DNA from 2 places in the Streptomyces sp. WAC04114 genome. Region 2 is predicted to be linked to the other one. Evidence: riboswitches for the same ligand, from Rfam matches in the RefSeq annotation. Region 2 holds a riboswitch; the other holds the start of a gene.
The links. Region 2 has a riboswitch for S-adenosylmethionine ahead of thrC (threonine synthase). Riboswitches for the same ligand answer to the same signal wherever they lie in the genome.

Region 1: another riboswitch for S-adenosylmethionine. It lies ahead of K4G64_RS09970 (aminotransferase class V-fold PLP-dependent enzyme); the one in region 2 lies ahead of thrC (threonine synthase).

Annotation. Positions count from the first base shown of each region.
Region 1 covers NZ_JAIGQA010000024.1:50,363-53,760, reverse strand. Annotated here, with positions in the region: gene trpD (anthranilate phosphoribosyltransferase) at 1-861, shown strand, start outside; SAM riboswitch class IV at 936-1,052, shown strand; gene K4G64_RS09970 (aminotransferase class V-fold PLP-dependent enzyme) at 1,233-2,600, shown strand; gene K4G64_RS09965 (Lrp/AsnC family transcriptional regulator) at 2,626-2,907, opposite strand; gene K4G64_RS09960 (rhomboid family intramembrane serine protease) at 2,904-3,398, opposite strand, start outside.
Region 2 covers NZ_JAIGQA010000021.1:55,643-59,040, reverse strand. Annotated here, with positions in the region: gene thrC (threonine synthase) at 27-1,313, opposite strand; SAM riboswitch class I at 1,332-1,488, opposite strand; gene K4G64_RS09080 (glucosyl-3-phosphoglycerate synthase) at 1,669-2,613, shown strand; gene K4G64_RS09075 (trehalose-6-phosphate synthase) at 2,687-3,398, shown strand, end outside.

The DNA.
Region 1 (3,398 bases), on a different contig from region 2:
ATCAACGGCCTGGTCCGCACGATGTACGCGCACGCCAACGTGATCGAGGTGCCCGGGGCGACGGTCGACATCGTCGGCACCGGCGGCGACGGCGCCAAGACGGTCAACATCTCCACGATGTCCTCGATCGTCGTGGCCGGCACCGGCGCGAAGGTCGTCAAGCACGGCAACCGCGCCGCCTCCTCGGCGTCCGGGGCCTCCGACGTGCTGGAGAAGCTCGGCGTCAACCTGGAGCTGCCCGTGCACCGCGTCTCGGAGGTCGCCGAGGAGGCCGGGATCACCTTCTGCTTCGCGGTGAAGTTCCACCCGGCGCTGCGGCACGCCGGCGCCGCCCGCGGCCAGTTGGGCATCCGCACGGTGTTCAACGCCCTCGGCCCGCTCACCAACCCGGCCCGGGTCCGCGCCCAGGCCGTCGGCGTGGCGGATCCCCGCATGGCGCCGATCGTCGCGGGCGTCTTCGCCGAGCGCGGCAACTCCTCCCTGGTCTTCCGGGGCGACGACGGCCTGGACGAGCTGACCACCACGGCCACCTCCCGGGTCTGGATCGTCCGGGGCGGCGAAGTGACCGAGGAGGCCTTCGACCCGCGAGAGGTGGGCCTCGAACTGGTCCCCGTGGAGGCGCTGCGCGGCGCGGACGCCTCCTACAACGCCGAGGTCGCACGGCGGCTCCTGGACGGGGAGACGGGGCCGGTGCGGGACGCGGTGGTGCTGAACTCGGCGGCGGCCCTGGTGGCCCTGGAGCCGACGGAAGCGCCGCTGGCCGAGCAGATCCGCGCCGGGATGACGAAGGCGGCCGAGTCGATCGACTCGGGCGCGGCGAAGCGCACCCTGGAGCGCTGGGTGGCAGCCAGCAACAAGTAGGGAACCACGGACGGCGTCCCGCGATCCGGACCCGGGTTGCGGGCCGCCGATCTTTTCGCGTACGTTCCTGAGCAGGTCATGAGTGACAGTCATGAGGCCCCGGCCGACTGTCCGGCAACCCTCCGTCCGTGGCGGGGTGCCCCGGGTGAAGACCAGGCCGCAGGCAGCGAGGTCTGCGGCAAGCGCGGACCCCTCGCACGCTTTTGAAAAGTGTGGGGCCAGGGGTCCTGGTCGTCGAGGAGTTCTCCCGTGAATCAGCGAATGCGATAGGGCCGCAGAGCCCCGCCTCCGCATCCCTCTTTCCTTCACCCCCCGCTGGTAGCCGTACCGGCTTGCGGGCGGATTCCACCTGCCTTCACGGGAGTTCCGTCATGTCCGTCTCCACCCTTGCCGCCGACAAGTCCGTTTGTGCCCCCCTGCCCGTTCTGGGCCGGGATGTCACCGTGCCGCTCGTGACCGGTGGCGAGGTCACCTACGCCGCCCTCGACTACGCCGCCAGCGCCCCGGCGCTCCAGCGGGTCTGGGACGACGTCGCCGCCTACGCGCCGTACTACGGCAGCGTCCACCGCGGCGCCGGGTACCTCTCCCAGCTCTCCACCGACCTGTTCGAGAACGCCCGCCGGACCGTCGCGGAGTTCCTCGACTGCCGCGAGGGCGACCAGGTCGTGTTCACCCGGTCCACCACCGACTCCCTCAACCTCCTCGCCGCCGCGCTCCCCGCCGACTGCCGGGTCTTCGTCTTCGAGACCGAGCACCACGCCTCGCTGCTGCCGTGGCGCGGTGCCCAGGTCACCTACCTCGACGCCCCGCGCAGCCCCCGCGAGGCCGTCGAGACCCTGGAGCGCGCCCTCACCGACCGTGACCCTCACGGACCGGCCCTGGTGTGCGTCACCGGCGCCTCGAACGTCACCGGTGAGCTGTGGCCCGTACGGGAGCTCACGGCGGCCGCGCACGCCCACGGTGCGCGCGTCGTGCTGGACGCCGCGCAGCTGGCCCCGCACCACGAGGTGTCCGTCGCCGACCTCGACGTCGACTGGGTCGCCTTCTCCGGGCACAAGCTGTACGCGCCCTTCGGCTCGGGCGTCCTGGCCGGGCGGGTCGACTGGCTGCGCGCGGCCGAGCCGTACCTCGCGGGCGGCGGCGCCAGCCGCAAGGTCGGCCGGCGGGAGGACGGGGGCGTGGACGTGGAGTGGCACGACAGCGCCGCCCGCCACGAGGCCGGGTCGCCCAACGTCATCGGCGCCTACGCCCTCGCGTCGGCCTGCAAGGCGCTGACCGAGGCCGGTTTCGACACCCTCGTCGCCCGTGAGCAGTACCTGGTCCGCGCGGTGCGCGACGGACTCGCCGACGTCCCCGAGGTGCGGTTCCTGTCCCTCTTCGGGGACGACGCGCCGCGCGTCGGGGTGCTCTCCTTCGTCGTCGAGGGCTGGAACAGCTCCCACTTCGCCGCCGCCCTGTCCGCCGAGTACGGCATCGGCGTACGGGACGGGCTGTTCTGCGCCCATCCGCTGCTGCGCACCCTGCTCGGCAGCGACCCACAGGCGCAGGGGGAGTGCGGGGCGCCGGAAGCCGCGCCCGGGGAGAAGTCGCTCAACGCCATCCGGGTCAGCTTCGGCGCCGGCACGCCGGACGAGCACGTGGAGCGCTTCGTGCGGGCGGTGAAGGAGCTCGTGGCGAACGGCGCGAAGTGGACCTACCGCACGGAGGACGGCCGCTGCGTGCCGGACACCTCCGCCTGAGGCGGTCCACGCCGGGGGAGGGGGGCTAGTTGTCCAGCCCGATCGAGAACGCCGCCTCCAGGTCGTGCTGCGAGTACGTACGGAACGCCACGTGCGTGTCCGTGCCCTCCACACCGGGGATCTTGCTGATCCGGCCCGGGATGACCTCCGCCAGGTCCTCGTGCTCCTTCACCCGGACCATCGCGATCAGGTCATAGGTGCCGGTGACGGAGAAGACCTCGCTGACGCTGTCCAGCGCCGCGATCGACTCGGCGATCTCGGGGATCCGGTCCACGCTGGTCTTGATCAGGACGATCGCGGTGATCACGGCTGGTTCTCTCCCTCGGGGGCCGGAGCAGGGGCGGCCTTCACTCTAGTAGGGCTGGTGGGGCGGCCGTAGCGGACCGACGCATAGCCGAAGCCCAGACCGAATCCGATCAGGTGGGCGAGGTAGGCCACCCCCGGCCCGTCCGGGGCCCGCCCGGCCGCCAGCCACTGCAGCGCCGCCCAGAACGGCAGCACGACCCATGCCGGGAAGCGCACCGGCAGGAAGAAGAGGAACGGCAGGAGGCTGGTCACCCGGGCACGGGGGAACAGGTACAGGAACGCGCCGAGGACCGCCGAGATCGCCCCCGAGGCGCCGACCAGGGACTGCTCGGAGTCCGCGTTGGCGACGGCGTAGCCCAGCAGGGCCAGGTAGCCGCAGCCGACGTAGAACAGGGTGAACTGCACTCGGCCCATCCGCTCCTCGGTCATCGCCCCGAAGACGTAGAGGAAGAGCATGTTGCCGAGCAGGTGGACCCAGCTGCCGTGGACGAA
Region 2 (3,398 bases):
CGCGGGCCCGCAGCAAACAACGACGCTCAGACGAGCCCGGCCTCACGGAACGACTCCAGGCTGGGACGAATGGTCGCGGTCAGCCCCGTCCCCGCCACAGCGTCCAGCGTCTTGAGACCATCCCCGGTGTTGAGCACCACCGTGGTCTTCGACGGATCCAGCAGCCCGTTCTCCAGCAGCTTCTTCGCCACACCCACCGTCACCCCGCCGGCGGTCTCCGCAAAGATCCCCTCGGTCCGCGCAAGGATCTTGATCGCGTCGACGACCTGCTCGTCGTTCACGTCCTCCACCGCACCGCCGGTCCGCCGCGCGATGTCCAGCACGTAGGGCCCGTCCGCCGGGTTGCCGATGGCGAGGGACTTGGCGATGGTGTTCGGCTTCTGCGGGCGGACGACGTCGTGCCCGGCCTTGTAGGCGACGGACACCGGCGAGCAGCCCTCGGCCTGCGCACCGAAGATCTTGTACGGCTTGTCCTCGACCAGCCCGAGCTTGATCAGCTCCTGAAGACCCTTGTCGATCTTCGTCAGCTGCGAACCGGAGGCGATCGGCACGACCAGCTGGTCCGGCAGCTGCCATCCGAGCTGCTCACAGATCTCGTACGCGAGGGTCTTGGAACCCTCCGCGTAGTACGGCCGGAGGTTGACGTTCACGAAGCCCCAGCCCTCACCGGCCGGATCGCCGATCAGCTCGGAGCAGAAGCGGTTCACGTCGTCGTAGTTGCCCTCGATGCCGACGAGCTCGCCGCCGTAGACCGCGGCCATGACGACCTTGCCCTGCTCCAGGTCGTGCGGGATGAACACGCAGGAGCGGAAGCCGGCCCGGGCCGCGGCGGCGCCCACCGCACCGGCGAGGTTGCCGGTGGAGGAGCAGGAGAGCGTGGTGAAGCCGAAGGCGCGGGCGGCCTCCAGGGCCTGGGCGACGACGCGGTCCTTGAAGGAGTGCGTCGGGTTGCCGGAGTCGTCCTTCACGAACAGCTTGCCGGCGTCGACGCCCAGCTCCCGCGCGAGGTTGTCGGCCTTGACGAGCTTGGTCCAGCCGGGGTTGATGTTCGGCTTGTCCGCGACGTCGGCCGGGACCGGCAGCAGCGGGGCGTAGCGCCAGATGTTCGCGGGTCCCGCTTCGATGCGCTTGCGGAGCTCTTCGGTGTCGTAGGCCGAGAAGTCGTAGGCGATCTCCAGCGGGCCGAAACACTCCTCGCACGCGAAGACCGGGCCGAGGGGCACGCGGTGACCGCATTCGCGGCAGCTCAGCGCGGCGGCGGGGCCAAGGTCTACGGTGGATTCGGTGGTGCTTGCAACAGTCTGCGCAGCCATGTGAGGCGAGGCCCTTTCTCCTCATCTTCCTCACGACGCATCTCGCCGTGAGACGGATTTGGCACCTTCCCGAGCCGGGAGCCTCGCGCTGGTGGTCGACAGTGACCTACGAGTACCGACTGGAGGGTTGCCGGGGCTTCATCGGGCCGTTTCCCTCTGCCCCTCTGGATGAGCTGTATGTGGTTGTAGGCGGCGGGTGACCCCGGACATGCGATGGTCATCCGCCTTGTTCAAGACTGTAACCGACGACCAGGACAGTTGAGATAGTCGTCCGAACCGCGAGATGACTGTACCCGTCAGCCGCTACCGCGGCGGGCAGTCCGTCCCGCCGAGAGCACGCAGAGGAGCCGCCACGGTGCTGGAAGAAGTCGAGCGCTGGCTGAGCACCCGTTCCTGGTCCGCGAACGAGCGTCCGCTCCACCGGATCCTGGCCGCGAAGCAGCGCACGGGCCAGACGGTCAGCGTCGTGCTGCCCGCGCTCAACGAGGAGGCGACGGTCGGGGACATCGTCTCCGTCATCCGCCACGACCTGATGCGGCAGGTGCCGCTCGTCGACGAGCTGGTCGTCGTCGACTCCGGGTCCACCGACCGCACGTCCGAGGTGGCCGCCGCCGCGGGCGCGCGGGTGGTGCACCGGGACGAGATACTCCCGCGCCTGCCCGCCGTGCCCGGCAAGGGCGAGGTGCTGTGGCGCTCGCTCCTGGTCACCCGCGGGGACATCGTCTGCTTCATCGACGCGGACCTCAAGGACTTCTCGTCCGACTTCGTCTCCGGGATCCTGGGCCCGCTGCTCACGGAGCCGGACGTGGACCTGGTGAAGGCCATGTACGACCGCCCCCTCGGGGGCACTGCCGGGCAGGGCGGCCGGGTCACCGAGCTGATGGCGCGCCCGCTGCTCAACATGCACTGGCCGCAGCTGGCCGGCTTCGTGCAGCCGCTCGGCGGTGAGTACGCGGCCCGCCGCTCCCTGCTGGAGCAGCTGCCGTTCCCCGTCGGGTACGGCGTGGAGCTGGGCATGCTGGTCGACGCCCTGCACCTGGCGGGCCTGGACGCCCTCGCCCAGGTGGACGTAGGGGTGCGCAAACACCGGCACCAGGACGGGCAGGCGCTGGGCCGGATGGCCGCCGCGATCTACCGCACGGCCCAGCTGCGGCTGGCCCGCGGGCATCTGATCCGGCCGTCCCTGACGCAGTTCGAGCGGGGCGAGGACGGCTTCGAGCCGCTGACGTACTCCGTGGACACCGAGGAGCGTCCGCCGATGGTGGACATCGCCGAGTACCAGGCGCGGAAAGCGGCCTGACCGGGGTGGTTTTCGGTCGGGTGCGGGAGATCCGCACGTTTGAGCGTTCGAGGGCCGGGCTAGGTTGAGGCTTATGGCTTCGACGAACGGTGCTGCGCAGGTGCTGGTGGCCTCCAACCGGGGTCCCGTCTCGTATTCGGTGGGCGAGGACGGTTCGCTGGAGGCCAAACGGGGCGGCGGCGGGCTGGTCTCCGGGCTCTCCGCGATCGGCTCCGACGCGGACGCGCTGTGGGTGTGCTCGGCGCTGTCCGACGGCGACCGGGAGGCGGTCCGGCGCGGGGTCGGCGAGGACGGCGTACGGATGCTGGACATCCCGGCCGACGTGCACGCCGACGCGTACAACGGCATCGCCAACTCGGTCCTGTGGTTCGTGCACCACATGCTCTACCAGACGCCGCTGGAGCCGGTCTTCGACGCGGAGTTCCGGCGGCAGTGGGCGTCCTACGAGGCGTACAACCGGGCGTTCGCCGAGGCGCTGGCCGAGGAGGCTGCGCCGGGCGCGGCGGTCGTGGTGCAGGACTACCACCTGACGCTGGTGCCGGGCATGCTCCGCGAGCTGCGGCCCGACCTGCGGATCGGGCACTTCTCGCACACGCCGTGGGCGCCGCCGGAGTACTTCCGGATGCTGCCGGACGACGTGGCCGGGCAGGTGTTGCGCGGCATGCTCGGCGCGGACCGCCTCGGCTTCCTCACCGAGCGCTGGGCCGAGGCGTTCACCGCGTGCGCCGAGCGGTTCGCGGGCGGGCTCGGCGGCACCCGGGTCGGGGTGCACGGCCTCGGCGCCG